3 regions of the Brenneria tiliae genome follow, and region 1 is predicted to be linked to each of the others. Evidence: predicted binding sites of a transcription regulator. Region 1 holds the regulator's gene; each other region holds the start of a gene.
The links. Region 1 encodes PurR, which represses purine synthesis genes. Its sites were predicted from a motif close to CANGCAAACGTTTGCNTG; they were not measured.

Region 1 (10,669 bases):
TGGCGTAGCCGGTCAAAGCGCTACGGGCGCGCTAAATCGGACTCAAGGCGTGGAGCTGGAAATCCGTAAGGATGACGGCAGCACCATTATGGTGGTTCAAAAACAGGGCGACACCAGATTCAGCGCCGGGCAACGCGTGGCGATGGCCAGCAACGGCCGCAGTATTACCGTTTCTCCTCGCTGATTCCTGACCATAATCACCACCCGCACGGTGGTGATTACCATCAATAATCATTACGTTGTTGTTAAAAATGTAGCAAAAATATAACCAACAAGATCGTCAAAGACTATTTCTTATGCCGCAAAGACGGCGATGAAAAATGAACTAAGACTGGCTCTCATGTAACGCCAGTATATTTTTTTCCAAACGCGAAATCAGCAAGGCCAATTCATCGACCTGTTCAGGAGTGATGCCGAATAGAATTTCGTTACGGGTGCGGCTAACTACGTCATTGACCGCCTGTATGATCGGTTCCGCGGCTTCGGTAAGCATTATAAGCTTGGCGCGTCGGTCGTGTGAGCACACATGTCGGGTAATCAAACCCTTATCTTCCAATTGATCCAGCGTTCGGACCAATGAAGGCTGTTCGATCCCTATCGCTTTCGCCAGTTGAATCTGCGACTGACCGGGCGGAAGATGGTAGATATTATGTAGCGTCACCCAATGCGTTTGCGTCAGTTCCAGCGGTTTTAGCCGATGATCAATTAGTGCGCGCCAAACTCGCACCAAACGAGCTAAATCAGATCCTAATGGCAATTCCATAAACTCTCCTTATAATTAGCATGCTAAGTTATATCCCTGGATTGCAATCAACTCTGATTTATAAAAATGGAAAATGATTTTTATTATTTTGAATAATGAGATTCTACCAAATAAACGGATGGTAAAAATGATCTCGGGCTTATTTTATTCAGTGACCGTTTAGAGAGCGTTAAAATAAAGACGGCTGCCGCGACTCCGCGGGCGGCTCTGATTTCCCGCTGCGCAACTGGCGTTTCATCCGTTGCCGGCACAAACGCAGCACCTCCTGTTTCTGCACGTCGCTCATCTGCCCCCAGCCAAAACGCTCATTGCGGCTGCGAAAACAACCGCGGCAAAAACCTCGCTCATCAGACTGACAAACGCCACGGCAAGGATTGGGAACAGCAAAGAGTTCAAGTTGCTCAGGCACCGCGCCTCCTTCTACCACCCCGTTTATTGAAGCCTCGATCGCTCTCGCTGGCAAGTCTTTGCTGACAGTAACAGATGAAATAATTAGATAGCCATTGTAATTAAAGGGGATTTTCCTACGTCATCGTTCTGCCTGGCCGGCAATGGCTTGGACTCGGCATAGCTACAACGCTATACTTCTTATCCGTTAGCTTTTTTTCGCCATGTTGCCGTTCATCACGGCGGCCAACCGAGGAAATTAAAATTATGCGCCTACTTCACACCATGCTGCGTGTTGGTGATTTACAACGCTCAATCGACTTTTATACCAACGTGTTGGGTATGCGCCTGCTGCGCACCAGTGAAAACGCGGAGTATAAATATACCCTGGCATTCGTCGGTTATACCGAGGAAAGCGAAGGCGCGGTCATCGAGTTGACTTATAACTGGGGCGTAGAGCGTTACGATCTGGGCAATGCGTATGGTCATATCGCCCTGGGGGTGGATGACGTGGCCGCCACCTGCGATCGCATCCGCAAAGCGGGCGGAAATGTGACCCGCGAAGCCGGCCCGGTCAAAGGCGGCACCACGATTATTGCGTTCGTCGAAGATCCGGACGGTTATAAAATCGAACTGATAGAAAAATCTCAATCCGGCCAGGGGCTCGGCAATTAATCAATCTCGGCGGGCGCCTGATTGGCGCCCGCCGGATTCCCGCGCATACTGCATCTCTCGCCAAAATTTGCCATAATACGCGCTGTATTTTGTTAAAGATTAAGAGACTAATGGCTGATAATAATGACCTGAACGCCCTGAGCGGTCGTTTCCGTGGGTTTTACCCGGTGGTGATCGATGTTGAAACCGCCGGGTTTAACGCCAAAACCGATGCCTTGCTGGAGGTCGCAGCAATAACATTAAAAATGGACGCCGAAGGTTGGTTGCAGCCGGATGAAACCTTACATTTCCACATTGAGCCTTTTGAGGGCGCAGTATTGGAACCCGCGGCCCTGGCGTTTAACGGCATCGATCCCGGCAACCCGCTACGCGGCGCGGTCAGCGAATACGAAGCCCTGCATGAAATATTCAAGGTCGTGCGCAAGGGATTAAAAGATCAGGGCTGCAACCGGGCCATTATCGTGGCGCATAACGCGACCTTTGATCATGGCTTTATCATGGCCGCCGCCGAACGCTGCAGCCTGAAACGCAATCCCTTTCATCCTTTCGCCACCTTTGACACCGCCGCGCTTAGCGGGCTGGTCCTGGGACAAACCGTGCTTGCCAAAGCCTGTATCGCCGCGGGCATCGCTTTTGATTCCAGCCAGGCGCATTCCGCCCTCTACGACACCAATCAGACGGCGCTGCTCTTCTGTGAACTGGTCAACCGCTGGAAGCGCATGGGCGGATGGCCGCTCGCGTTGGATGAAAATCAACCGGCAGCCGCCTCCGCGGCAAGCTAAGCCCGCTGAAAAAAAGAGAGGGTGGCTTGCGCTCCCCTCTCTTTTCGTTATGCAGGTTTCGTTATACGGCAGGCATCGCGCTTGTACACGCGACTCCAGGCTGGCTTACTCCTGATCCTGCTGCTGGGATTTGTATTTATCCGCCGTCTCTTTAATCAGCGGCTGCAGCTCGCCGCGCTGATACATTTCAATAATGATGTCGCAGCCGCCGACCAGCTCACCGTCGACCCACAGTTGGGGAAAAGTCGGCCAGTTGGCATACTTGGGCAACTCGGCGCGGATATCCGGGTTCTGCAGGATATCGACATAGGCAAAACGTTCGCCACACGCAGACAACGCCTGTACCGCCTGGGCGGAAAATCCGCAGCTTGGCAATTTAGGTGAACCTTTCATATACAGTAGAATCGGGTTTTCAGCGATCTGGCGCTGAATCTTTTCAATTGTCGTTGTCGTCATTCTCTCGCTTCCTCAAACCTTTAGGATGGCTAACGTCACTTTCTTTACATCAGATGAGCCATTACGGCGCCATCCACTCAACGTTATTGTACCGAGGGCGGCAGCCACAAAAAAACGCTATTTTTTATGTGGGTATATTTTCGCCGCGGTGCGGGCCTTATGGGATGAAATTCACGGCGGCAGTGACGATAAATCCACCGAAAAAACCACCATTAACTTTTTTTCACTATTTTGTATGAAGAAAAGAGAGATTCCCACTGTTTTATAATGCCGTTTTCGGGAATACTGTGCGCCATTGGCGATTTAAGGACTATTACCGATCGTTGCTATCATGCGCTTATTTACCGGCCTCTTTATATTATGTTTCAGCCCCCTGTTGGTGAATTTAGCGCAGGCGGCGCCTTATACGCCGAATTCGGCGCCGCAAAAATCCGCGCTGAACGGCGCGCAAGCCAATGCAGGCGCCGATAAGGCTAAAACACCCCGCGCCGCCAAGCATCAACGGCAGCAGGCGTCGTCAAGAACGACGGGCGGCACGCCGGCGCTGGTGCGAAAAAACCTTAAAAAATTGCCGCCGGAAACCCGCCACAGGCTTTACTCCGCACGCTCCAAAACCAAAGCCGCGCTGCAAGACAAAACGGGAACAGGACTGGCGCTGAGCGAGGCGCATAAAAAACGCTATCAGCATGCCAAATTAACGGCGATGAATAAGCTGATGGGCCAGATGGGTAAACCTTATCGCTGGGGAGGCGCATCGCCGTTCACCGGCTTTGACTGCAGCGGTCTGGTTTATTACGCCTATAAAGACGTGGTCAAAATCCCTATCCCGCGCACGGCGAATGAAATGTACCACCTGCGCGACGCGGCGCCGATTAACAAAAACGAGCTGGAGAGCGGCGATCTGGTGTTCTTTCGCATCAACAAGCGCGGCGCGGCCGATCACGTCGGGGTTTATCTGGGAGAGGGGAAATTCATTCAGTCACCGCGTAGCGGCGCGGATATTCGTATCAGTAAATTGAACGAGGATTACTGGCGGGAGCACTATGTCGGCGCACGCCGCGTGGTCACTCCCCAGACCGTTCGCTAACCGGCTCGGGGTCAGCGCCTGCGCGCAAATAATGCGGACGGGTTTTACGCTTAAAACCCGTCCGCGAAGATAAAAAAGAGGCTCGGCCCAGGGCCGGTTAATTCAGTACGGCGGTAAAGCTAAATACGATGATCATCGCCAACGCACCAATGGTGGTCAACAACGACATCTTCAGGTCAGTATCCATAGGCGTCTCCTTTTTTGCGCACACCCATTATCAAAAGAAAGTATCGACCGTCCTGGGAAGATTCAACCAAACTTCAGGGTAAAACTGCATATCACGATTGCCAGTCTTCCATAGTTTGAGAAAAAAATCTCATACCGGCGTCTCGCTAATAGTATAAATTACCGCTTCCACTTTTGCGGCAAATCGGACAAAATCCGCTGTTTGACGACACGCCGCGTATTGGTCGAACAACGCCAGCCTTGCCCCTTCAGGTGTAACATTCGGCATTCTCCTTCTGAAACCCTGTTTTTTTTATCTGGGAAGAGAACATTAAACGCAGGCAAACGATTAACAATATACTTACGACTGTAATAAGTCGTTTCAGGAGTCATTTTTACATGGCAACGATCAAAGATGTGGCAAAACGTGCTGGCGTTTCTACCACAACCGTATCGCACGTGATCAACAAAACACGTTTCGTCGCCGAAGAGACCAGGGCCGCCGTCAGGACGGCAATCAAGGAATTACACTATTCACCCAGTGCCGTCGCCCGCAGCCTTAAAGTCAATCACACCAAATCCATTGGGTTGCTGGCGACCTCAAGCGAAGCCCCCTACTTCGCTGAAATCATCGAAGCCGTCGAAAACAGCTGTTACGCCAAAGGCTACACGCTGATTTTGTGTAACTCACATAACAATCTCGATAAACAGCGCGCCTATCTTTCCATGCTGGCCCAAAAACGCGTCGATGGCTTGCTGGTCATGTGCGCGGAATACCCGCCTGAATTGCTCGCCATGCTGAAAGACTATCGCAACATTCCGATGGTGGTCATGGACTGGGGGCAGGCCCACAGCGATTTTACCGATACCATTATTGATAACGCTTTTGAGGGCGGCTATATGGCGGGCCGCTATCTTATCGAGCGCGGCCATCGGGATATCGGCGCCATTCCCGGCATTCAGGAACGGAATACCGGCAGCGGGCGCTATCTTGGATTTTTAAAAGCGCTGAAAGACGCCGATATTCAGATTCACGATGAATGGATCGTTCAGGGAGATTTCGAGCCCGAATCCGGCTATAAGGCGATGCAGCAGATTCTGGCGCAGAAACATCGGCCGACGGCGGTGTTCTGCGGCGGGGATATTATGGCCATGGGGGCAATCTGCGCCGCCGATGAGCTGGGGCTGCGCGTTCCCCAGGATATTTCGGTCATCGGATACGACAATATCCGCCACTCCCGCTTTTTCACCCCGGCGCTGACCACCATCCATCAGCCCAAAGAACGGCTGGGGCAATCGGCTTTCGCCATGCTGCTGGACCGCATCACCAGCAAGCGGGAAGACGCGCAGACCATTGAGGTTCACCCTAGCCTTATCGAACGTCGTTCCGTGGCCGACGGTCCATTCCGCGATTACCGTCGTTACTCCTGAGAACGGAAACGCACGCCACGCCAACAATGCTTCGGCCAATTTATACTTGTACCTTGGCCGAAGCAGTCATAAACTGATCAGCAGTTTTTAGCACAACAATCATAAATTATCTTTTCACTATCCTTTGAGTGTTCAGCGCATAGGGAGTTTGCGTATTTATCTTAAGGATAAGTGCCTCTACGTGTTTGCGTACCGGCTTTTTTCTCTTCATTTTCCTCTGATATCCGGAGGGTAGACGATGGGTGATCCCACCGATACACCGCTTAATAGGTAATAATTGTCTATGCTTTCCTTGCGGGTACTTCGCGAGCAGCAAGGTAGGGAGAAGTTATGAGTTCATCATGTGTAGAGGATGTCGAGGAACTGGGTCGTCATCATACGTCCTGGTTCCAGATTGTGCGTGAAATGCTGGACATGGCCGATGTCAAAATCAACGGTTCCCGCCCTTTTGATATCAAGGTCAAGAATCCTGATTTCTTTAAACGCGTATTGCGCGAAGGATCATTGGGATTGGGTGAAAGCTATATGGACGGCTGGTGGGAATGTGAGCGGCTGGACGTTTTTTTCCATCGCATACTACGCGCCGGACTGGATGAAAAAATACCTCACCATCTGAAAGATATTTTGCGCGTCGCCGCCGCACGGCTGATGAATCTGCAATCCAAAAAACGCGCCTGGATAGTCGGCGAAGCGCATTATGATCTGGGTAACGACTTGTTTTCGCTGATGCTGGACCCCTATATGCAGTACTCCTGCGGCTACTGGAAACAGGCATCCACCCTGGAGCAGGCGCAGGAAGACAAACTGGAGATGATCTGCGAAAAGCTGCAGCTTCAGCCAGGAATGACGCTGCTGGATATCGGCTGCGGCTGGGGCGGATTGGCGGAATTCGCCGCACGCCGGTACGGCGTCTCCGTTTGGGGCGTCACTATTTCCAAAGAACAGCAAAAATTAGCCCAGCAGCGCTGCAAGGATCTCGACGTCACGATTTTGCTGCAGGACTATCGCGATCTGGATATGCAATTCGATCGGGTGGTTTCGGTGGGCATGTTCGAGCACGTCGGACCGCGTAACTACGACACCTATTTCCGGGTGGTCAGTAAAAATCTTAAGCCGGACGGGTTATTTTTACTGCACACCATCGGCGCCAAAAAAACCACCTCCGAAGTCGACCCGTGGATTAATAAATATATTTTCCCCAACGGCTGCATTCCTTCCGTACAACATATCGCCCATGCCAGCGAACCCTATATGCTGATGGAAGACTGGCATAACTTCGGCGCCGATTACGATCGCACCCTGATGGCCTGGCACCAGCGTTTCCAGCAGCATTGGCCGGAAATTTCCGATCGCTATTCCGCGCGATTCCGCCGTATGTTCAGCTACTACCTTAATGCCTGCGCCGGCGCGTTCCGCGCCCGCAATATTCAGCTGTGGCAGGTGCTGTTCAGCGTTAACGGCATCGAGGGCGGCGTACGGGTTCCGCGCTAAAATAGCAAACCGCCCCCCGCAAGCCGGACGCTTATCCAACCGGCGGGGGGCGGATTTACGCGTTACGCCTCGGGCAGCAGTTCGGACGCCTGTCGGCCGGCCAAGACCCGTTCCACCGTATCTACCACCGCCTGTGTCTGCGGATCAATTTCGATATTCACCCGCTGCCCCAGGCGCCGCTGTCCCAGCGTGGTGCGGTGCAGCGTCTCGGGAATCAAATGCACGCAGAAACGGTTGCGGGTAACTTCACCAATCGTCAGGCTGATCCCGTCAATGCCGATAAACCCTTTATGCAGCACATACTTCATCAGCGATTCGTCCGCCAGGCGGAACCAAATCTGATGGTTATTTTCTGAAACCAGAATCTTCACCACTTCCGCGGTACAGATAATATGACCGGACATAATATGCCCGCCGATCTCGTCGCCATATTTCGCCGCCCGCTCCAGGTTGACGGTATCGCCTGGGGTAATATCCCCCAGATTGGTCAGCCTCAGGGTTTCTTTCATCAAATCAAAACTGACGCGGTCGCCCTCCACCGAGGTTACCGTCAAGCAGCAGCCGTTATTGGCCACCGAAGCGCCGGGAACCAATCCCGGCAGTAATTCGGGCGGAAGTTGCACCACATGGGTACGGAAATTTGCTTTTTCATCGATGGACACCACCGGCGCGGTGCCTTGAACAATACCGGTAAACATCAGGCTTGCCTCTTAAAACGGTGTAAAGGAATAGCTGTCGGGCGATACCGCCGACGCGCGCATCGCTGATTGAAATAGGTCGCTATCATGCAGTGTGCCCCATATAAAGCTGAAAACCAAACCCCATTGCCAATAATCGCCGGGCATATTCACCGCAATGATGTCCACCGCTAATTTATTCGCCGGCAAGCTGGTTTACTTCTGGCGAGTCGTTACAATATCAACCTTATCGCTATCGGCAATATCATTGTTTTTATCCAGGTTTAATTATCCCGCTATCCGGTTGGTCAATTCAAGGAAGGTGTTTGTGCAGAAGTACCTGTCTGAAACGCGTAAGTTATTGGCGCTAGCGGTTCCTGTCATCATTGCGCAAGTGTCTCAGACATCCATGGGTGTGGTGGATACCATTATGGCCGGCGCCTACAGCGCCACCGATATGGCGGCGGTTGCCGTAGGCACCTCTATCTGGCTGCCCGCCATCCTGTTCGGTCACGGATTATTGCTGGCGCTGACGCCGGTGGTGGCCCAGTTAAATGGTTCCGGCCGCCGCGATCGTATCGCACATCAGGTTCGGCAATCCTCCTTGCTGGCGCTGGCGGTTTCCCTGTTAACCATGCTGGCGCTTTATCAGGGACAGCATATTATCCGCCTGATGAACAATGACTCGCCCGAACTGGTTGAAAAAGCCATCGGCTATTTACACGCCCTGCTGTGGGGCGTACCTGGCTACCTGTTCTATCAGGTTTTACGCTGCCAGTGCGAGGGCCTGTCGAAAACCCTGCCGGGCATGATTATCGGGTTTATCGGATTGTTGATTAACATCCCCATTAACTACATTTTCATCCACGGCAAGTTCGGCATGCCGGAACTGGGCGGCGTGGGCTGCGGCGTGGCGACGGCGTCCGTTTACTGGATCATGCTGCTGCTGATGGCGGCCTATACCAGGCGTGCGGTCTGGCTGCGCGATATCAGGTCGCCGCAGCGATTCACACCGGACTGGCACACGCTGAAGCGCCTGTTTAGTCTCGGCCTGCCCATTGCGCTGGCGCTGCTCTTTGAGGTGACGTTATTCGCCATCGTCGCGCTGCTGGTTTTACCGCTCGGAGTGGTGGACGTCGCCGGTCATCAGATCGCGCTTAACTTCAGCTCCCTGATGTTCGTTCTGCCGCTTTCCGTGGGTATAGCCACGACAATACGCGTCGGCCACCGACTGGGAGAAGGCTCGGTGGACAATGCCCGCATTTCATCGTATATGGGACTGCTAACCGGCGTGGTACTGGCATTCTGCACCGCAATTTTCACTACGCTGCTGCGCGAGCCCATCGCCCTGCTTTACAACCAGGAGCCGGCGGTGGTGGCGATGGCGTCGCAGTTGATGCTGCTGGCCGCCGTTTATCAAATATCCGATGCGATTCAGGTTATCGGCAGCGGCGTACTGCGCGGCTATAAAGACACCCGCTCGATCTTTTACATAACCTTTACCGCCTATTGGATGCTGGGGCTGCCGAGCGGCTACCTGCTGGCGCTAACCGATTATCTTGTGCCCAGAATGGGACCGGCGGGCTTTTGGTGGGGATTTATCATCGGCCTGACCGCGGCGGCGATCATGATGGTCACCCGCATTCGCTGGCTACAGCGGCAACCCGCGGAAAAAATCCTGCTGCGCGCCGCGCGCTAATGCAGATTCCGTTAAGGAATCAGCCGGATAGCGCGGAAAATGATGAAAAAAAGCACGGTCTGGATAGAAGCGCAGCAATCGCGCGCCGCACAGAACAAATTTGCGTTTTTCTCCTTGCCAGCCGCGGTATAGCCCGTTAATATTCGTCCCCGTTGTCGCCCTGACAGCGCGGCGTTAACGCCGCCAGCATCACAATGCGTTCTTAGCTCAGTTGGTTAGAGCACCACCTTGACATGGTGGGGGTCGATGGTTCGAGTCCATTAGAACGCACCATTTCTTGCTCCCGCGGTTTCCACTGAAATCTCCCCGTATCCGATACATTTAACGCGCTATGATGACGCTCAACCTCTGGCGTTCATGTCGACATTGCTATTTCTTGACTGCAGTCTGAGCTCCGTTTGACTCGCATGCATCGATAGCAGCGATTTTGTCGGCGGGAACGAAATATACCCGTTTATTTGCCTGCTTTTGCAAACGGACACGATAAGATCCGTCGAGTTCGATAAGCAGCCGTAACGGGAGGCTCACTCGGCCCTGCTCCTTATTCACAAGATCACCAAACCCTGCCGGCATGTCCTCTGTCCAAGTCAGGACCACGCATCGCCGGGCCCCGGACGATGTCATTTCAAAAACTAATCCCGTCAGGGCTGAGCCTGTAGGCGAATAGAATCCCAGGAGTGTAATAAATATACCAATACGCATCAGCGCTTGTTTAGGACTCCCCCCGTTTTGCTGGCACGAAGAGGGTCATCGTTGGAACCAGTAACAGCCCAGCAATCAAGCCTGTAAACAGGATCACAAACCCCATAAGCCAGGGTATCGAGGCAACCAGTGCCGGCGACGTGATGCTGATTGGAATATTTTCCTCGCGGATAAAACTGAAAAGAAACATTACCACCACGATAAGTAAGCACCCGGTCAGCGGCCATGCCCGATCGTGGAACCACTTCAATACGTCTCCAATTTGTTGCCTCAGATCACCGTCGGCAACAGGTTGAACCGAACAAGTCGTCTTCTTGTTTTCTTTTTTCATATTATTCTCGGAACAATAACGAT
Region 2 (10,669 bases), on a different contig from region 1:
CATGTAATAACTGGCGGCGACCGAAATAAGGACCAGCAGCGAGGCGACGATGCGATAAAAATGGCGCCCGCCCAGCGAAATAATGCGCATAAGAAAAAAGGTGAACAATATACAGGCCGCCAGTTCAATCATCGCCGGGAGAAATTTGGATATTTGCGTGCCGGTGACGATGGAAAAAGAATCAAACCGCCGATAAAAGACCGAAAGATTAAGGAAAAAACCGATATATATTGCAAGGACTAACGATAACTTAGGCTGTGAAAACGTGGGACCAAACTTCATCGCGTCAAATGCTCCGACAAAACTTATTTATTATCTGAAGCTGTAGGACAACGGCATAATGGGGGAGTTCATTACCGCAGCGTGCGTTTTATCTATGCCGGTATATACCCGTCATACTACCGCTCAATATTTTTTATCCCCTCGTTACCCAGCCAGGCAATAAGCTCAACCACCGCCGGATGATGCAAAAACGCCATGATCTCTTCAGCCCGCCTGGCGCCTACCCCCGGAAACTGCCGCCACTGCAACGCGGTGCGCTGCTGCAACTGCGGCCAGCTGATATTCTCCAGCACATTCCCGGCCGAACGCGGCAAGGGAAGACCCAACGCCACCAGCCAACGCGCCAGGGGCTGCTGACGAGCCTGCTGTAAATTGTCATAAAGGTTATCGGCCTGCCTGATGCCAATCCCCTTTACGTCCTTTATCTGCTCCCTGCTCAGCGCCAGCCATGACGCCACGTCACGCAATACGCCCTGTTGCGTCAAGCGGCGCCATATCCCCTCGCCGACGCCTGTAAGATTCAGCCCGTGCTCCCCGCTGAGCCAGGTCAGCCGTGCAACCATCTGTTGCCGACAGGCAATGCTGTATTGAAAGCAGCTGAGCGGATGGAACTCCCCCTCCGGCGGCGGAGTTACCGCGGCGCGTTCGGCAACCCGCCACACCACCTTGTCCAGCCGGGGAATGCCCTGCCCCGCCAGACTGATGGCGATCTGATCGCCGGGCAGGACATCCCATTGCCGCCAGCGCGACAGCGGCCCCACGTTGACCCGGCGCACCGTTTTGTCATCCAGCCGCAGCGGATTGAGCCTCAGTACCACGCTAATCCTGCCGGTACGGCCGATGGTAAAATCAACGCCGTTAACCTCCGCCACCTGCCGCACCGGCGGGTATTTCCAGGCAATAGCCCAGTCGGCCGGGGTATTGCGCCAATAGCGCCCCGGCGGTTCTGTATCCCGACGGATCACCACGCCGTCGGTGACGAAGGGCAAGGGATGGCGAAACCAGCGCTCCCGCCAGCGTTCGGCCTCCGCCAGCGAGGAGATGCGATGCGTATAATCGGCCGCCATGGCGAACCCCATCGTCCGTAATCCCTCAAGGCGCTCGGACAGCGCGGCCGGGCCGTCGGGCCACTCCCAGATAAAAACGCCGATGCGCGGCAAAACGGACGATGGCTGATGGCGGCGCATCTCCCCGGCAACCGCCGCCCGGGCGTTGATTCCGCCTTGCCGATCCTGCCGATGGCCGGCCACCTTAAGGAACAGCTCCCCCTGTAGCACCAGCGTGGCGGGCGCTCCGCTCAGTTCGTTGGGGATATCCGCGATATTCAGGACTTTTTGCGTCCAGTCCTCCCCTCGCCAACCGTTACCCCGGCTGATTGCCGACGCCAGTTTTCCCTGCTGATACACCAGCGTGACCGCCACGCCGTCGATTTTGGGCTGGATCCAGACATCCTGATGCTGTTTTAGCCATCGTGACAGTTGCCCGCGGTCGGAGAGCTTTTTCAGGCCGGTATGCGCCACCGGATGCGCCAGTTTGCCGCTGTCCGGCAGGCGAACGGCAAAACCCGGCCCAGCGGGGTGAAAACAGCGCCGCCAGTGCTCCAGACGATCGCGCAGCTGGTCGTAAACCTCATCCTCCACCGGACTGGTTCCCGCCTGATAATAAGCGTCATCCCATTGCTCCAACTGCTGACGCAGCATCAGCATCTCTCTTTCGGCTCGGCCGGCCGACCAGTCAGGGCAAGCGGGGGCGGCGCTTAACGGCCCGCCGGCCAATCCCGCCAATATTACGCTGACAAACCCTGTGAACCGGCAATTCATATAACCTCCCCCCTGAGTGCGGACCGCGCACGGCAAGTACAGCGCGGTCGCCGACGTAACACGAGGGAGAAAAACCAACAATGCAAAACGCCCCGCAAAGTTTTTGGTCGTTTATCATCGGTATCAAAAACCACCGGAATCGGTTGCGCAAAGCGTCAGGAAAAGGTTGGCAGCGGGCGTTTCTGGTGGCATAAGGGTAGAACATTCTGCGATGCCGCTTATCACCGCGCGACTGATGGCATATTGCCGTGTATAATGTGAGGAAATGCACGTTCTGCTGCATCCATATCAATAATTAATTGCAATTAATAAAACTCCAATTATGGCCCAAGGCACGTTATATATCGTTTCCGCTCCCAGTGGGGCGGGGAAATCCAGTTTGATTCAGGCGTTATTTAAAACGCAGCCGCTTTACGACACCCAGGTATCGATTTCCCATACCACACGGGCCAAACGACCGGGAGAAAGCCACGGCGAACACTACTTCTTCGTCCCGGTTGATGAATTCAAGCGGATGATCCGGGAAAATGAATTTCTGGAATACGCGGAAGTTTTCGGCAATTACTACGGTACGTCGCGGCTGGCCATCGAGCAGACTCTGGCGTCCGGCGTGGACGTTTTTCTGGATATTGACTGGCAGGGCGCCCAGCAAATCCGCAGCCAGATGCCGCAGGCGCGCAGCATTTTCATTTTGCCGCCGTCAAAAGAAGAGCTGGCGCGCCGCCTGCGCGGCCGCGGTCAGGACAGCGAGGAAGTCATTGCCCGCCGTATGGCGCAGGCCGTGGCCGAGATGACACACTACGCAGAATATGATTATTTGATAGTTAATGACGATTTCGATTTGGCATTGCTCGATCTGAAAACCATTATTCGCGCTGAACGTCTGCATTTAAGCAGGCAAAAAGTACGGCATGACGCATTAATCACCAAACTATTGGCAGACTGACGGCTCTTTCAGTATGATGCCCAGTCATTTTATTTCCCTGTGGAGTAGCACATTATGGCACGCGTAACTGTTCAAGACGCTGTAGAGAAAATTGGTAATCGTTTTGACCTGGTGTTGGTCGCTGCTCGTCGCGCCCGCCAGATCCAGACCGGCGGTAAAGATCCGCTGGTTCCGGAAGAGAACGACAAATACACGGTGATCGCCCTGCGCGAAATCGAAGAAGGCCTGATCAACGCCCAGATCCTGGACGTTCGTGACCGCCAGGAGCAGCAAGAGCAGGAAGCCGCGGAAATTCAGGCGGTTACCGCGATTGCTGAAGGCCGCCGTTAATCAGACCACGAGTCGCCCTTGTATCTTTTTGAAAGCCTTAATCTGCTGATTCAACGTTATCTGCCGGAAGAGCAGATTAAACGTTTACGGCAGGCTTATCTTGTCGCGCGTGATGCCCACGAGGGGCAGACTCGCTCCAGCGGCGAACCCTATATCACTCATCCGGTCGCCGTCGCCTGTATTCTGGCCGAGATGCGTCTCGACTATGAAACGCTGATGGCCGCGCTGCTGCACGACGTGATAGAGGATACGCCCGCCACCTATCAGGATATGGAGCAGCTGTTCGGCAAGAGCGTCGCCGAACTGGTGGAAGGCGTTTCCAAGCTGGACAAGTTGAAATTCCGCGACAAGAAAGAGGCGCAGGCGGAAAACTTCCGCAAAATGATCATGGCGATGGTGCAGGATATCCGCGTCATTCTGATCAAACTGGCCGACCGCACCCACAATATGCGCACGCTGGGCGCGCTGCGCCCGGACAAGCGCCGCCGCATCGCCCGCGAAACGCTGGAAATATACAGTCCGCTGGCGCATCGGCTGGGTATTCACCACCTCAAGACCGAGCTGGAAGAGCTGGGGTTTGAAGCGCTCTATCCCAACCGCTACCGCGTCATCAAAGAGGTGGTCAAGGCCGCCCGCGGTAATCGCAAAGAGATGATCCAGAAAATCCTCGCCGAGATTGAAGGACGTCTGACCGAAGCGGGGATCGCCTGCCGGGTAAGCGGCCGCGAAAAGCATCTCTATTCCATCTACTGCAAAATGCACCTCAAAGAGCAGCGTTTCCATTCCATTATGGATATTTACGCCTTTCGGGTGATCGTCAAGGAGCTGGATACCTGCTATCGCGTGTTGGGCCAGGTGCACAGCCTGTACAAGCCGCGTCCGGGCCGGGTAAAAGACTATATCGCCATTCCCAAGGCCAACGGCTATCAGTCGCTGCATACGTCGCTGATTGGTCCGCATGGCGTGCCGGTGGAAGTGCAGATCCGCACCGATGATATGGACCAGATGGCGGAAATGGGCGTGGCCGCGCACTGGGCCTATAAAGAAGGCGAAAGCAGCACCACCGCTCAGGTTCGCGCCCAGCGCTGGATGCAAAGCCTGCTGGAATTGCAGCAGAGCGCCGGCAGCTCGTTCGAATTTATCGAAAGCGTTAAGTCCGACCTGTTTCCGGACGAAATGTACGTCTTCACGCCGGAAGGGCGCATTGTGGAATTGCCGGCCGGCGCCACGCCGGTGGACTTCGCCTACGCCGTGCATACCGATATCGGCCACGCCTGCGTCGGCGCCAGAGTCGATCGCCAGCCCTATCCGCTTTCGCAGTCGCTGACCAGCGGACAGACCGTGGAGATCATTACCGCGCCGGGCGCCAGACCGAACGCCGCCTGGCTGAACTTTGTGGTCAGTTCCCGAGCGCGCGCCAAAATCCGCCAGATGCTGAAGAACCTCAAGCGCGACGACTCCGTCAGCCTGGGCCGGCGGTTGCTGAATCATGCGCTGGGCAGCGGCCGCAAACTGTCGGATATCCCGCCCAAGAATATTCAGCTTGAGCTGGACAGAATGAAGCTCGCCACGCTGGACGATCTGATGGCGGAAATCGGACTGGGCAACGCCATGAGCGTGGTGGTGGCGAAAAACCTGCTCAATGAACAATCCCAGCTGGATAACACCGGGCTGCGCAAATTGCCGATTAAAGGCGCCGATGGCGTGATGGTCTCGTTCGCCAAATGCTGCCGCCCCATTCCGGGCGATCCGATTATCGCTCACGTCAGTCCCGGCAAGGGTCTGGTTATCCACCACGAATCCTGCCGCAATATTCGCGGTTACCAGAAAGAGCCGGAGAAGTTTATGGCGGTGGAATGGGATAAGGTGACCGAGCAGGAGTTTATCGCCGAAATCAAGGTGGATATGTTCAATCACCAGGGCGCGCTGGCCAATCTGGCGGCCGCCATCAATACCGCCAATTCAAATATCCAGAGTATCAATACGGAAGAAAGGGACGGCCGCGTATACAGCGCCTTTATCCGTCTCACCACGCTCGACCGCGTTCATCTGGCGAACGTTATGCGCAAAATCCGCGTAATGCCGGATGTAATAAAAGTTAACCGTAACCGAAACTGACCGTTATGACACCGCAACGCTACGCGCGTATCAGAGAGATGCTCAGCTGCCGCCAGCCCGATCTGACCGTCTGCATGGAGCAGGTGCATAAGCCGCACAACGTGTCCGCCGTTATTCGCACCGCCGATGCGGTAGGCGTCCATCGGATCCACGCCGTCTGGCCCGGCAGCAGAATGAAAACGCTGGCGTCTTCCGCGGCCGGCAGCAATAGCTGGGTTCAGGTTAAAACGCACCGCAGCATCCATGACGCGATCGGCCACCTGAAAACGCAGGGCATGCAGATCCTGGCCACCCACCTTTCCCCGCAGTCCGTCGATTTCCGCGAAATTGATTACACCCGCCCGACCTGCATTTTGCTGGGGCAGGAAAAAACCGGCATCAGCAAAGAGGCCTTAAGGCTGGCCGATCGGGATATCATCATTCCGATGACCGGCATGGTGCAGTCGCTGAATGTCTCCGTCGCCTGCGCCCTGATTCTGTATGAAGCGCAGCGCCAACGGCAGATGGCGGGCATGTATCAGCGCCAAGACAGCCCGCTGGACGAAGCGGAGCAGCAGCGGCTGCTGTTTGAAGGCGGCTACCCGGTACTGGCGCGCGTCGCCAAACGTAAAGGTTTGCCCCGCCCTTATATCGACGGCAGCGGTCAGCTCGTCGCCGATAGCGCCTGGTGGGCGTCAATGCAATCCTCGGAGTGCTGATGAAAGGCCGCCTGCTGAATACCCAACCGCTGAGCACGCTTGCCGGCGTGGGTGCCAGTCAGGCGGCCAAACTTGCCCGCCTCGGGCTGGAAACCGTGCAGGATTTATTGCTGCACCTGCCGTTGCGCTACGAAGATCGCACGCGGCTGTACGCCATCGGCGATCTTCTTCCCGGCATGTACGCCACGGTGGAAGGCGAAGTTTTGCGCCATGACGTCACCTTCGGCCGGCGCCGCATGCTGACCTGCCAGATCAGCGACGGCAGCGGCCTGCTGACCATGCGCTTTTTCAATTTCAACGCCGCGATGAAGAACAGTCTGGCGCCGGGCCAGCGGGTCACCGCCTATGGCGAAATTAAACGCGGTAAAATCGGCGCGGAAATCATCCATCCGGAATACCGCATCCAGGGCGATACCCCGCAAATAGAACCGCAGGAAACCCTGACGCCGGTTTATCCCGCCACCGAAGGCGTGCGCCAGGCGACCCTGCGCAAGCTCACCGACCAGGCGCTGGCGCTGCTGGACGCCAATCCTATCGATGAACTGCTGCCGGAAGAGCTGGGACGTTCGCTTATCAGCCTGCCCGACGCCCTGCATATCCTGCACCGGCCGCCGCCCGACGTTCAGCTCGGCGAGCTGGAGCAGGGCAAGCACCCGGCGCAGCAGCGGCTGATTATGGAAGAGCTGCTGGCGCATAATTTAAGCATGCTGGCGGTGCGCGCCGGCGCGCAAAGCTACCGCGCCCTGCCGTTGGCGGCCAATGACGCCCTGAAACGGCGTTTACTGTCGGCGCTGCCTTTCGCGCCTACCCGGGCGCAGCAGCGGGTTGTGGGTGAAATTGAAGCCGATATGGCCAAAAATTTCCCCATGATGCGCCTGGTGCAGGGGGATGTCGGCTCGGGAAAAACGCTGGTCGCCGCGCTGGCGGCGCTGCGGGCGATCGCCAACGGCAAACAGGTGGCGCTGATGGCGCCGACGGAGCTGCTGGCTGAACAGCATGCGCATAATTTTCGCCAGTGGTTCGAGCCGCTGGGTATTGAAGTCGGCTGGCTGGCCGGCAAGCAGAAGGGAAAAGCGCGGGAGGCGCAGCAGGACGCCATCGCCGGCGGCCGGGTGGCGATGGTGGTCGGCACCCACGCCATCTTCCAGCAGCAGGTAAAGTTCAACGGGCTGGCGCTGGTGATTATTGACGAACAGCACCGCTTCGGCGTGCATCAGCGTCTGGCGCTGTGGGAAAAAGGCGAAGAGCAGGGATTTCACCCGCACCAGCTGATTATGACCGCCACCCCCATCCCGCGCACGCTGGCGATGACCGCCTACGCCGATCTGGATACCTCGGTGATCGACGAACTGCCGCCGGGCAGAACGCCGGTCACCACCGTCGCCATCCCGGACTCGCGCCGCAACGACGTCATCCAACGGGTCGACAACGCCTGCCGGCGGGAAGGTCGGCAGGCCTATTGGGTGTGTACGCTGATTGAAGAGTCCGATCTGCTGGAAGCGCAGGCCGCCGAAGCGACCTGTCAGGAGCTGCAGGCGGCGCTGCCCGACATCAGCGTCGGATTAGTCCACGGGCGGATGAAAGCGCAGGAAAAACAAGCCGTCATGCAGGCGTTTAAACAGGGCGATCTGCAACTGCTGGTGGCGACGACGGTGATTGAAGTCGGGGTCGACGTGCCGAACGCCAGCCTGATGATTATCGAAAACCCCGAACGGCTGGGGCTGGCGCAGCTTCACCAGTTGCGCGGACGCGTCGGACGCGGCGCGGTGGCCTCTCACTGCGTACTGCTTTATAAAACGCCGCTCAGCAAAACGGCGCAAAAACGGCTTCAGGTACTGCGCGACAGCAATGACGGTTTTGTTATCGCCCAGCGCGACTTGGAAATCCGCGGACCGGGCGAGCTACTGGGAACGCGCCAGACGGGCAATGCGGAATTCAAAGTCGCCGATCTACTGCGCGATCAGGCGCTGATCCCCCAGGTACAGCGCGTGGCCCGCCATCTCCACCAGCGTTATCCCGACCATGCCAAGGCGTTGATTGAGCGCTGGCTGCCGGAGCGCACCCGTTATACCAACGCCTGACAATGGGGTATTGCGCGCCAAATCCAACCCGTTGCGCCGTTAAATAACCAGTTGCCGCCAACCAGATAAATTTCATATCGGCGGCGCGTTTAGCAAACGTTTGCTTTTGCCAAAGAGATGATTAAAATGCCCTCTTTGTCGTTTCAGGAACGCCATATTATGACCGACGCCACCACGGAAACCCCGCAAACAGAGATACCCGCAGCGCCCAAGCGCAGTGAATTAATCTATCGTCTGGAAGACAGGCCGCCGCTGGCGCAAACCCTGTTTGCCGCCAGCCAGCATCTGCTGGCGATGTTCGTCGCGGTGATCACCCCCGCGCTATTGATCTGCCAGGCGCTGGGGCTGCCGGCGCAAGATACGCAACATATCATCAGCATGTCGCTGTTCGCCTCCGGCCTGGCCTCTATTCTGCAAATCAAAACCTGGGGACCGGTGGGGTCGGGGCTGCTGTCGATTCAGGGCACCAGCTTTAACTTCGTCACGCCGTTGATCATGGGCGGCCTGGCGCTGAAAAACGGCGGCGCGGACGTTCCCACCATGATGGCGGCGCTATTCGGCACCTTGATGGTCGCCTCCTTTACCGAAATCATCCTGTCGCGCTTTCTGCATCTGGCCCGCCGCATTATCACGCCGCTGGTATCGGGGATTGTGGTGATGATTATCGGCCTGTCGCTGATTCAGGTCGGCCTGACCTCCATCGGCGGCGGCTATGCGGCGATGAACAACAACACCTTCGGCGCGCCGAAAAATCTGTTGCTGGCCGGCATCGTGCTGCTGGTTATTATCCTGCTTAACCGCCAGCGCAACCCATACCTGCGCGTGGCTTCCCTGGTGATCGCCATGGCGGTCGGCTATCTCGGCGCCTGGCTGATGGATATGCTGCCGGGCGGCGCCCCGGCCGAACAGAACACTTTCATCATGGTGCCGACGCCGCTCTATTACGGCCTGGGCTTTGACTGGAATCTGCTGATCCCGCTGATGCTGGTGTTTATGGTGACGTCGCTGGAAACCATCGGCGATATCACCGCGACGTCCGACGTGTCGGAACAGCCGGTCAGCGGGCCGCTGTATATGAAACGGCTGAAAGGCGGCGTGCTGGCCAACGGCCTGAACTCCTGCCTGTCCGCCGTATTCAATACCTTTCCCAACTCCTGTTTCGGGCAGAATAACGGCGTTATCCAGCTTACCGGCGTCGCCAGCCGCTACGTCGGCTTTGTGGTGGCGCTGATGCTGATTGTTCTGGGGCTGTTCCCGGCGGTCAGCGGCTTTGTGCAGCATATTCCGGAGCCGGTGCTGGGCGGCGCCACCATCGTTATGTTCGGCACCATCGCCGCCTCCGGGGTGCGCATCGTGTCGCGCGAACCGCTGAACCGGCGCGCCATCATGATTATCGCGCTCTCGCTGGCCGTGGGGCTGGGCGTTTCGCAGCAACCGCTGATTCTGCAATTTGCGCCGGACTGGATGAAAACCCTGCTCTCTTCCGGCATCGCCGCCGGCGGTATTACGGCGATTGTGCTGAATCTGGTTTTCCCCCACGACGAAAAATAATTTGTATCCGCGTCAATAATTTCTGTTATGTATACCCTAAATAATTCGAGTTGCAGGAAGGCGGCGACGCAACGAATCCCCGGGAGCTTACACCAGTAAGTGACCGGGGTGAGTGAGGAAAGCCAACGCACCTGCAGCTTGAAGTATGACGGGTATCGGGATAAAAGCGACCGCCGATGCAACACCGGTCGCTTTTTACTGTCTGTAACTGCATTATCTGTTGAGCCTTTAAGGTAATTGCGGCATAAAAACAGTTATCCCTGACGATTGACATGGACTGACACGATGAGATTTATCGGGAAATTATTGCTGACCCTACTGCTGCTGGCATTGCTGGCGCTGGTAATATTATACGTATTACTGCAAACCGGCTGGGCTTCAGCGCGCATCGGCAATTGGGTAAATCAAAACACGGACTATCAGGTCTCCCTGGGGAAAATCGACCATAGCTGGTCCAAGCCCGCTCGCATTGTGCTGCAAGACGTCATCTTTGGTCGTAAAAATCAGCCGCCGACGCTCACCGCCAAACAGGTTTCCGCCGGGCTGAGCGCGCGTCAGATAACCGAGCCGCGTCATTTCGCCAGTCTGGAGCTGGAAGGCGGCACGCTGAACCTGTCGCCGACCGCGGCATCCCTGCCAATCGAAGCGGACGTATTACAGCTGCGCACCATGGCGATTCAGGCGCAGGACGACGACTGGCATTTAAACGGTCAACAGGTCAACGGCGGCATTATGCCCTGGCGGCCTGAAGCGGGTCGCCTGTTAGGCAGGCAGGGGAATTTCCAACTCAGCGCCCGTTCGTTGCGGCTTAATGACATCCCCGCCAGCCAGGTGCTGGTACAG
Region 3 (10,669 bases), on a different contig from region 1:
GAACATCAGATCCGAACCGCCGCCGTGGATATCAAAATGTTCGCCCAGCTGTTTGCAGTTCATCGCCGAACATTCGATATGCCAGCCGGGGCGCCCTTCTCCCCACGGCGAAGACCAGTGCGGCTCGCCGGGTTTGGACTTTTTCCACAACACGAAGTCCATCGGGTTATGTTTAACTTCCGTAATCTCGACCCGCGCGCCGGCCTGGAGCTGATCCAGATCCTGACGGGAGAGCGCGCCGTAGCCGCGGGCGGTGGCGACGGAAAACATCACGTCGCCGTTACTTGCCACATAGGCGTGGCGTCGGGCAATCAGCGCTTCAACCAGTTCGATGATTTCGGCGATATGATGGGTGGCGCGCGGCTCTTCATCCGGCCGTAAAATATTCAATGCATCAAAGTCAGCATGCATTTCGGCGATCATCCGGGTGGTGAGTTGATCGCAGCTTTCACCATTTTCCGCCGCCCGCTTGATAATTTTATCGTCAATATCGGTAACGTTGCGCACGTATTTCAGCGAATATCCCAAATACCGTAAATACCGCGCCACCACATCAAACGCCACAAAAGTACGCCCGTGACCAATATGACAGAGGTCATAAACGGTGATCCCGCATACATACATCCCGACTTGACCAGCGTGGATAGGTTTGAATTCCTCTTTTTGGCGACTCAGCGTATTAAAAATCTTTAGCATCAGGCATTCCATGGTATTCGCAGGATAGGTGGATCATCGTTCGCTGTAAGCGTGAGTAACATCATTTTGCCAAGGGCTTTACAACCCTGACGGCGTATTGAAACCTGAACCCTGCGCTATTGCAAGACTGACGCAGAGGAATAAACGGATAACCGCTAAGGAATAGCGCCAAAAAAACGCCCGGCGCGTTTTTTGACGTCGTCCCCGGCGACGGCCCGTAAGGGCGGCGGCCAGGGATGGCGCGCCGCAAAAAAGCCCGGAATTATCCGGGCCGGGAACCAAACTGCCGTGGCGACGGCACAGACGCCGTCAGCGCCAGCGCGGATTGGAGACCACCGAATATCTGCCGCTGCCGAGGAAAGCGATAGCCAGGCCGGCAAAGAAAAATACCGCCGCCGGTTCCGCGATCCACGCGCCGGTTTTAGTCAGTACGAATAAATCGTTCGGATTCGCCAGCAACGCGGCGGTAAGCATGGTGAAGGAAAAAATCAACGCGGCGGGACGGGTGAAGATGCCCAGAATCAGCAGAATCGGAATGATGACTTCACCAACATAGACGCCATAACCGACGAATGTCGGAATACCCGCTTCCACCAGCATTTTCTGCACGCCGCCAATGCCGCTATGGACCTTGTGCCAGCCGTGAAACAGCATCAGGATACTGAACGACACGCGCAGCAACAACTTCCCGAAATCGGGTTTATCCAATACTCGATTAATACTGTTGAGCATAATTCACCTTTCTATTGATTTAGTGTTATTTAAGGGTAATAAGAATCGCTCTCAGACTAATCCGGGTGGCAGCTAAACAACAAGCAAATTATGAAAAACAGTGATCCGGCGCAATAAAAATCTCATTCAAATAAATTAACTAACTTTTTGATATTAAATCAGTTTATTTGGATAGGCGAAATATCGCGCGCTGATTGAGCGCGCGCTCCCCAGGTTATGCGCCGGCCTGTACTGACTCGGCAAGCCAGTTATGTTATAAGAGCGCTCTTGATTGTTCACCGCATGTTGTGAGCGTCGTTGTTCATTACCAAGGCTATGTAGGGCTCATTACTATGATCACGTTTCATACCAACCACGGCGATATCGTCATTAACACTTTCGCCGACAAAGCGCCGGTTACCGTGGAAAACTTTCTCAATTACTGCCGCAGCGGTTTTTACGACAACACCATTTTTCACCGTGTTATCAATGGGTTTATGATCCAGGGCGGCGGTTTCGCTCCCGGCATGCAGCAGAAGGAAACCCAGGGCGCGATTAAAAACGAAGCCAACAACGGCTTGAAAAACACCCGCGGCACGCTGGCGATGGCGCGCACCAACGATCCGCACTCCGCCACCGCGCAGTTCTTTATCAACGTGGTTGACAACGACTTCCTGAACTTCCGTTCAGAGCGTGCGGACGGCTGGGGCTACTGCGTATTCGCCGAAGTGGCTGAAGGTTTGGACGTGGTGGATAAAATCAAAGGCGTGGCAACCGGCCGCAGCGGCATGCACCAGGACGTTCCCAAAGAAGACGTGGTGATCACCGGCGTTACCGTCAGCGAGTAACTGCCGCAGCATGGCGACACTATTTATTGCCGACCTGCATTTAAACATTGATCAACCGGCGATCACCGCCGGTTTTCTGCGTTTTTTACGCCATGAAGCGGTAAATGCGGATGCGCTGTATATTCTGGGCGATCTGTTTGACGCCTGGATCGGCGATGACGATCCGCAGCCGCTGCACGCGACGGTCGCCGACGCCTTGCGGACATTACATCAACAGGGCGTTCCCTGTTATTTCGTGCACGGCAACCGGGACTTTCTGCTCGGCAGGCGCTTCGCCAGACGCAGCGGCTTAACGCTGCTGCCGACGGAAAACGTGCTGGATCTGTACGGCCGGCGGATACTTATTTTGCACGGCGACACGCTGTGCACCGACGACCGCGCCTATCAGAAGTTTCGCCGCCGGGTGCATAATCCGCTGATCCAGCGTCTTTTCCTGCTGTTGCCTTTACGCCTGCGCCTGCGCATCGCGGAAAAAATGCGCTCGACCAGTCAGCGCGCCAACCAGCATAAATCGCAGCAGATTATGGATGTCAATCCGCAACAGGTTATCGCCCGTCTGCAACACTATCAGGTCAGCACCATGATCCACGGCCACACCCATCGTCCGGCCATTCATCAAATCGTCGCCGATCATTTCAGCGCGCAGCGCGCGGTGCTGGGCGCCTGGCATAACGAAGGATCGATGATCAAAGTGACGGAGCATGATATCGAACTGATTTTTTTCCCTTTCTGACCCCTTTTCCCCCCCGCGGCTTGCCGCCGGCGCTGTTTTTCGGGCGTACGCAACCGTTTTCCTCACTTTGCAGTCGTGATATGCTCTACGCCCTCAACGCCAGCGCACCCACTATCTGGCGGATGCCGCACCACCACCATGTAACATCACAGGAGCTTTACAGGCATGTCATCCAACGTTGCCCCGGCTAAAATCGCCATCGTCATGGGTTCAAAGAGTGACTGGGCCACCATGCAGTTTGCCGCGGAAATCCTCACTACGCTGGCTATTCCTTTTCATGTGGAAATCGTCTCCGCCCATCGAACGCCGGATAAGCTGTTCAGCTTCGCCGAACAGGCCGCGAGCAACGGTTTCGAGGTGATTATCGCCGGCGCGGGCGGCGCGGCTCATCTGCCGGGCATGCTGGCGGCCAAAACGCTGGTGCCGGTATTGGGCGTGCCGGTGCAGAGCGCCGCGCTGAGCGGAATCGACAGCCTTTACTCCATCGTCCAGATGCCGCGCGGCGTGCCGGTCGGTACTCTGGCCATCGGCAAAGCGGGAGCGGCCAATGCCGCGCTGCTGGCGGCGCAGATTCTGGCGTTACATGACGGCGCAATCGCCACGCGCCTGGCTGACTGGCGGCGGAGCCAGACCGATGAAGTGTTATCCCACCCCGACCCGCGGGAGGAAGCATGAAACCGGTCTGCGTATTGGGCGATGGTCAGTTGGGAAGAATGCTGCGCCAGGCCGGCGAGCCGCTGGGGATCGCGGTTTACCCGGTCGGGCTGGATGCGGAGCCGGAATCGGTGCCTTTCCACAACAGCATCATTACCGCTGAAATCGAACGCTGGCCGGAAACGGCGCTTACGCGTGAGCTGGCGGCGCATACCGCGTTCGTCAACCGTGATATCTTCCCGCGTCTGGCCGACAGGCTGACGCAAAAACAGCTGCTGGACGAGCTGAATCTGGCAACCGCTCCCTGGCAGCTGCTTGCCGCCGCGGAAGAGTGGCCGCAGGTTTTTAGCCGGCTCGGCGAGCTTGCCATCGTCAAACGCCGCGTCGGCGGTTACGACGGCCGCGGACAGTGGCGCCTGCGGGACGGCGAGCAGCACGGATTACCGGCGGACTGCTATGGCGCATGCATCGTTGAACAGGGCATCAATTTTTCCGGCGAGGTGTCGCTGGTCGGCGCGCGCAACGCGCACGGGGAGTGCGTTTTTTATCCGCTGACGCATAATCTGCATCAGGACGGCATTCTGCGCGCCAGCGTCGCCCTGCCCCGGCCGGCGCCGCAGTTGCAGCAACAGGCGGAACGGATGCTCTCCGCCATCATGGACGAGCTGGGCTACGTTGGCGTGATGGCGATGGAATGTTTCATCGTCGGCGATCGTCTGCTGATTAATGAACTCGCGCCGCGCGTACACAACAGCGGCCACTGGACGCAAAACGGCGCCTCCATCAGCCAGTTCGAACTGCACCTGCGGGCGATTCTGGATCTGCCGATGCCGGCGCCGGTGGTGAGCGACGCCTCGGTGATGGTCAATCTGATCGGCACCGACGTCAATACCGACTGGCTGTCGCTGCCGCTGGTTCATTTGCACTGGTATGAAAAAGAGGTGCGCCCGGGGCGTAAAGTCGGCCATCTGAATTTACCCGCCCAGGATACCGCTCAGCTGCGGCAGAGCCTGCAATCGCTGGCCGCCATGCTGACGGATGAATACCACAGCGGTCTGCGCTGGGCGCAGGAAAAACTGCCGGTCTGATTCGCCGCCAGGCATACGCCGCGCTATGCCTGGCCGTTCGCTAAAAGCGAAAACACGATTTTTCAGCGTGACATCCTTGAAATGGCGTTTATTATTTACATCATCCCTGTTTTTAACAGTTTTATATTCCCGGTCATTTTTATCGTTTGAAAATAAATTATCGCATCAATAATTTTCCGTCAAAAAATAAACTATCGCCATGGATATTTTCATTTCCCCTGAAATTTATTAAAATGATTCACTTCGATTTATTTATGCGATCGCCGCAATATTATTCGCCGGCCAGCACGATATACATGCAGCCACAAAGGTATGCCCATCGACGTAATTTATATGTCCACTCCGTAGCGGCAACTTACCGGTACTGTACTTTTTATATACTGTGTTCACTAAGGAGAAATTTGCATGAGCACAATTCACGATAGCAGCCAGGCGTTGGAGCAGGCTTCAGACTGGCGCAAAAGCGATACGGTGTGGATGCTCGGCCTTTATGGTACGGCCATTGGCGCCGGCGTGTTGTTTCTGCCGATAAATGCCGGTATCGGCGGCCTGATCCCGCTAATTATCATGGCTATTATCGCTTTCCCGATGACCTATTATTCCCACCGCGCGTTGTGTCGATTTGTATTATCCGGTAAAAAAGGTGGTGAAGATATTACAGAAGTTGTTGAAGAACATTTCGGCGTCGGCGCTGGAAAATTAATCACCTTGCTGTATTTTTTCGCCATTTATCCCATTCTGCTGGTTTACAGCGTGGCGATTACCAATACGGTTGACAGTTTTATTACTCACCAGCTGCATTTGCCTTCTCCGCCCAGAGCATTGCTGTCTTTGATATTAATCATGGGATTAATGTTTATTGTCCGCTTCGGCGAAACCATGATTGTTAAGGCAATGAGTATTCTGGTTTATCCTTTTGTTGTTGTTTTATTACTGCTGGCGCTGTATTTAGTGCCGCACTGGAATACCTCTGTTTTCGAGAATGCTTCCCTGGCGAACAGCGTAACCGGCAATGGGCTGCTGGCTACCTTGTGGCTGGCGATCCCGGTGATGGTTTTCTCATTCAACCATTCGCCGATCATCTCCTCCTTTGCGGTCGCCAAGCGTAAAGAGTATGGCGAACAGGCCGAGAGGAAATGCGCCCGCATTCTGTCTTACAGCCATATCATGATGGTAATCACCGTGATGTTCTTCGTGTTCAGCTGCGTGCTGAGCCTCTCCCCGGCCGAGCTAATGGAAGCAAAAGAGCAGAACATCTCCATTCTGTCCTATCTGGCTAACCACTTTAATAACCCGCTGATGGGCTACCTGGCGCCGGTTATCGCCACCATCGCCATCTCCAAATCGTTTCTCGGCCACTATCTGGGAGCCGGCGAAGGTTTCAACGGCATGATCGTGAAGTCGCTGCGCAGTAAGGGGAAAACCATCTCCAGCGGCAAACTGAATCGCATTACCGCGTTGTTTATGCTGGCGACGACCTGGCTCGTCGCCACGCTGAACCCCAGCATTCTGGGGATGATCGAAACGCTGGGCGGTCCGATTATCGCCTGCCTGCTGTTCCTGATGCCGATGTACGCCATCCAGAAAGTCCCGGCGATGAAAAAATACGGCGGCCATATCAGCAACCTGTTCGTCACCGTTATGGGGCTGATCGCTATCTCCGCCATCGTTTACAGTTTGTTGGGTTAATCGTCACCGCCGGAAAAGCAGGTAGCATATGTTGCCTTTATGCCCGTAATATGACGATGGCAACGCCGTCCGCGGATTGGATTTTCACGTCATGAACGCGCCATAATGTTGATGGATATTGGATAGACCTTCAGCATACTAGTTTACCGGAGTGACAATGAGTCAGGACAAACTCTATATTGAAAAAGAGTTAAGTTGGTTATCCTTTAATGAACGCGTACTTCAGGAAGCGGCAGATAAAAGCAACCCCTTGATTGAGCGCATGCGCTTTCTTGGCATTTACTCCAGCAATCTCGATGAGTTTTATAAAGTCCGTTTTGCCGATCTGAAAAGACGCATCCTGATTAACGAAGAGCAAGGTTTAGACGGCAATTTACGCCACCTTTTAGGCAAGATTCAGGCGCGGGTGCTGAAAACCGATCAAGTTTTTGACAATCTTTACAACGAGTTACTGCTTGAAATGGCGCGCAACCAGATTTTCCTGGTTAATGAGCGCCAGGTCTCCCCGAATCAGCAGGATTGGCTGCGGGAGTATTTCAGGCTGCATTTACGCCAGCATATTACCCCGATATTGATCCAGCACGACACCAATCTGGTGCAGTTCCTGAAAGATGACTACACCTATCTGGCGGTGGAAATCATCCGCGGCGATAGGATCAATTACGCGCTGCTGGAAATTCCCTCGGACAAGGTTCCCCGCTTCGTCAACCTGCCGGCGGAAGCGCCCCGCCGCCGCAAGACCATGATTCTGATTGATAACATTCTGCGCTATTGCCTGAACGATATTTTCAAGGGCTTTTTCGATTACGACGCGCTCAACGCCTATTCGATGAAAATGACGCGTGACGCGGAGTACGATCTGGTCACCGAGATGGAGTCCAGCCTGCTGGAACTGATGTCTTCCAGCCTCAAGCAGCGGTTGACGGCGGAGCCGGTGCGCTTTGTTTATCAGCGCGATATGCCGGATGCGATGGTCGCCGTACTACAGGAGAAGCTGGGGATCTCCTCTTATGACTCGGTGATCCCCGGCGGTCGTTACCACAATTTTAAAGACTTTATTTCGTTCCCCAACGTCGGCCGCGCCGCGCTGGTCAACAAAGCGCTGCCGCGCCTGCACCACGAGTGGTTCGGCCACTTCCGCAATGGCTTCGACGCCATTCGCGAACGCGACGTACTGCTTTATTATCCGTACCACACCTTCGAGCATGTGCTGGAGCTGCTGCGCCAGGCGTCGTTCGACCCCAGCGTGCTGGCTATCAAAATCAATATTTACCGCGTGGCGAAAGATTCCCGCATCATCACCTCGATGATCCACGCCGCGCACAACGGCAAGAAAGTCACCGTGGTGGTGGAGCTGCAGGCGCGTTTCGATGAAGAGGCCAATATTCACTGGGCCAAACGGCTGACCGAGGCCGGCGTTCACGTGATCTTCTCGGTGCCGGGGCTGAAAATTCACGCCAAACTGTTTTTGATCTCCCGCCGTGAAGGGGACAACATCGTGCGTTACGCCCATATCGGCACCGGCAACTTCAACGAAAAAACCGCCCGGCTCTACACCGACTACTCGCTGATTACCGCCGACGAACGCATCACCAATGAAGTGCGCCGGGTATTTAATTTCATCGAAAACCCCTATCGGCCCGTCTCCTTTGAGCATCTGCTGGTTTCTCCCCAGAATTCACGCGACAAGCTTTATCAGTTGATCGATAAGGAAACCGACAATGCGCTGGCGAATATCGACGCGGGCATCACCCTTAAGGTGAATAACCTGGTGGATAAAGGGCTGGTGGAAAGGCTGTATCGGGCTTCCGCCGCCGGCGTGAAAATCAATCTGCTGGTTCGGGGTATGTGCTCGCTGATCCCGGCTCTACCGGGGATCAGCGAAAATATTCAGGCGATCAGCATCGTCGATCGCTATCTGGAACACGATCGCGTATATGTGTTTAATAATGGCGGCGATAAGAAAGTCTATCTCTCCTCCGCCGACTGGATGACGCGTAACATTGATTACCGTATTGAAGTCGCCGTCGAAGTGCTCGATCCCATTTTAAAAAATCGTATTCTGGAGATTCTGGACATTCTGTTCAGCGATACGGTGAAAGCCCGTGTGATTGATAAAGAGCTGAGTAATCGCTATGTATTGCGCGGCAACCGTCGTAAAGTACGCGCGCAAAATGCCATTTATGATTACATCAAGGCGCTTGAGCAACCCGAGGATAAGCCTGAATAATGCCATTAACGAATCAAGACGACGATGTCGTAAAACCCCAGGAGTTCGCCGCCGTCGATCTGGGGTCCAACAGCTTTCATATGGTGATCGCCCGCGTGGTAAACGGCGCGCTTCAGGTGCTTAGCCGTTTAAAACAGCGCGTTCATCTGGCCGACGGACTGGACGGTCAAAACCGGCTCAGCGAAGAGGCGATGGAGCGCGGTTTAAGCTGCCTGGCGCTGTTTGCCGAACGGTTGCAGGGGTTCTCGGCGCTGAACGTCTCCATTGTCGGCACCCATGCGTTGCGCCAGGCGACCAACGCCCAGGAATTTCTGCGCCGGGCGGCGGAAATCATTCCCTATCCGATTGAAATCATCTCCGGCCATGAAGAGGCGCGGCTGATTTTCATGGGCGTGGAGCACACCCAGCCGGAAAAGGGGCGCAAGCTGGTGATCGACATTGGCGGCGGCTCCACCGAACTGGTGATCGGCGAAGACTTTGAGCCCATGCTGGTGGAAAGCCGCCGTATGGGCTGCGTCAGTTTTGCCCAGCAGTTTTTCCCCAACGGCGAAATCAGCGCGGCAAACTTTAAGCGCGCCAGGCTGGCGGCGGCCCAGAAGCTGGAGACGCTGGCCTGGGAATACCGTATCTACGGCTGGCAATATGCGCTGGGGGCGTCCGGCACCATCAAGGCCGCCCATGAAATTCTGGTGGAAATGGGCGAGAAAGACGGCCTGATTACGCCGGAACGTCTGGAAATGCTGCGCGACCATGTGCTGCGCTTTAAGTCGTTCAAGGCGCTGAGTCTGCCGGGGCTGCCGGAAGACCGGCAGTCGGTGCTGGTTCCCGGGCTGGCTATTCTGTGCGGCATTTTCGACGTACTGGCGATCAAAGAGCTTCGTCTTTCCGACGGCGCGCTGCGGGAAGGGGTGCTGTATGAAATGGAAGGCCGTTTCCGCCATCAGGATATCCGTATCCGCACCGCGCAAAGCCTCGCCGGCCATTACAATATCGATCGGGAACAGGCGCGCCGGGTGCGGGAAACCACCGAGTCGCTGTACGCCCAATGGGCGCAGCAAAACCCGAGTCTGGTGCACCCGCAGCTTGAGGCGATCCTCAACTGGGCTTCCATGCTGCATGAGGTCGGGCTGGGCATAAACCACAGCGGCATGCATCGCCATTCGGCCTATATTCTGCAAAATACCAACCTGCCCGGCTTCAATCAGGAGCAGCAGCTATTGCTGGCGCTGACCGTGCGGCTGCATCGCAAGGCCATCAAGCTGGAAGAGTTCCCGCGCCTGAACCTGTTTAAAAAGAAGCAGTATTTGCCCATGGTTCAGCTATTGCGCCTGGCCACCCTGCTGAACAATCAGCGGCAGGCCACCACCACGCCCGCCACGCTGCGCCTGCTCACCGACGATAATCACTGGACGCTGATTTTCCCCGCGGGCTTTTTCGCCCAGAACACCCTGGTGCAGCTCGATCTGGAACGGGAGCAGGAATACTGGAAGGATGTCGCCGGCTGGAAGCTGAATATCGAAGAAGAGCCGGCCTGAACCGGATGCCGATAACGCCGAGGCTTCGCTTCTCCTCAGCGTTATCGGCCCGTTGCCCCGCGCAGCGCCGCTTTTTACCGCCGCAATGAAAGGCGACGCCGTCTTTCATTTTTTTATCCTGATGGATTGACCTGCGTCAGCGCTTGTGCCTAAATTAATCACAGCGAATGTTCGCTTCCATAGGAGATTTTACGGTAATGTCCACGCTTACCCATAAACGACGAATATCAATGCGCCCGCGACGAAGTAGTTCACGCATTGCCCGTGCCGTTTTACTGATCAGTTTTATTATCCTCTTAGGCCGTTTTGCTTACTCCGCTATCAGCGCGTTCGCCCATCATCAGGACAAACAGCAACAGCGCGTCGAACAATCCCTCACCGCTTCCGACGTAGTAATCCACAAGAAAGAATAACGTTCGCCGCCCCGCGACTGTTTTGTAGCTGATTATTCAGCCTCTTCATCCGCGCGTTCCGTCACGCCATCG

Region 2: the regulator PurR is predicted to act here: its motif matches at 8,365-8,382, upstream of MFP24_RS06290 (nucleobase:cation symporter-2 family protein).
Region 3: the regulator PurR is predicted to act here: its motif matches at 3,035-3,052, upstream of purE (5-(carboxyamino)imidazole ribonucleotide mutase).

The regions. Positions count from the first base shown of each region.
Region 1 is NZ_JAKPCB010000090.1:8,925-19,593, reverse strand. It holds gene MFP24_RS04855 (outer membrane lipoprotein) at 1-184, shown strand, start outside; gene slyA (transcriptional regulator SlyA) at 326-763, opposite strand; gene MFP24_RS04845 (DUF1289 domain-containing protein) at 933-1,172, opposite strand; gene gloA (lactoylglutathione lyase) at 1,418-1,825, shown strand; gene rnt (ribonuclease T) at 1,936-2,607, shown strand; gene MFP24_RS04830 (Grx4 family monothiol glutaredoxin) at 2,713-3,063, opposite strand; gene MFP24_RS04825 (C40 family peptidase) at 3,395-4,150, shown strand; gene cydH (cytochrome bd-I oxidase subunit CydH) at 4,248-4,337, opposite strand; gene purR (HTH-type transcriptional repressor PurR) at 4,715-5,746, shown strand; gene cfa (cyclopropane fatty acyl phospholipid synthase) at 6,077-7,237, shown strand; gene MFP24_RS04805 (riboflavin synthase subunit alpha) at 7,300-7,935, opposite strand; gene MFP24_RS04800 (MATE family efflux transporter) at 8,243-9,613, shown strand; tRNA gene MFP24_RS04795 (tRNA-Val) at 9,810-9,886, shown strand; gene MFP24_RS04790 (hypothetical protein) at 10,326-10,646, opposite strand.
Region 2 is NZ_JAKPCB010000092.1:21,387-32,055, reverse strand. It holds gene eptB (kdo(2)-lipid A phosphoethanolamine 7''-transferase) at 1-282, opposite strand, end outside; gene ligB (NAD-dependent DNA ligase LigB) at 399-2,102, opposite strand; gene gmk (guanylate kinase) at 2,425-3,048, shown strand; gene rpoZ (DNA-directed RNA polymerase subunit omega) at 3,103-3,378, shown strand; gene spoT (bifunctional GTP diphosphokinase/guanosine-3',5'-bis pyrophosphate 3'-pyrophosphohydrolase) at 3,397-5,496, shown strand; gene trmH (tRNA (guanosine(18)-2'-O)-methyltransferase TrmH) at 5,502-6,194, shown strand; gene recG (ATP-dependent DNA helicase RecG) at 6,194-8,275, shown strand; gene MFP24_RS06290 (nucleobase:cation symporter-2 family protein) at 8,435-9,826, shown strand; gene MFP24_RS06285 (AsmA family protein) at 10,112-10,669, shown strand, end outside.
Region 3 is NZ_JAKPCB010000102.1:264,855-275,523, forward strand. It holds gene cysS (cysteine--tRNA ligase) at 1-696, opposite strand, end outside; gene MFP24_RS19880 (DoxX family protein) at 1,006-1,428, opposite strand; gene ppiB (peptidylprolyl isomerase B) at 1,761-2,255, shown strand; gene lpxH (UDP-2,3-diacylglucosamine diphosphatase) at 2,266-2,988, shown strand; gene purE (5-(carboxyamino)imidazole ribonucleotide mutase) at 3,154-3,663, shown strand; gene purK (5-(carboxyamino)imidazole ribonucleotide synthase) at 3,660-4,730, shown strand; gene MFP24_RS19905 (HAAAP family serine/threonine permease) at 5,136-6,419, shown strand; gene ppk1 (polyphosphate kinase 1) at 6,577-8,649, shown strand; gene ppx (exopolyphosphatase) at 8,649-10,184, shown strand.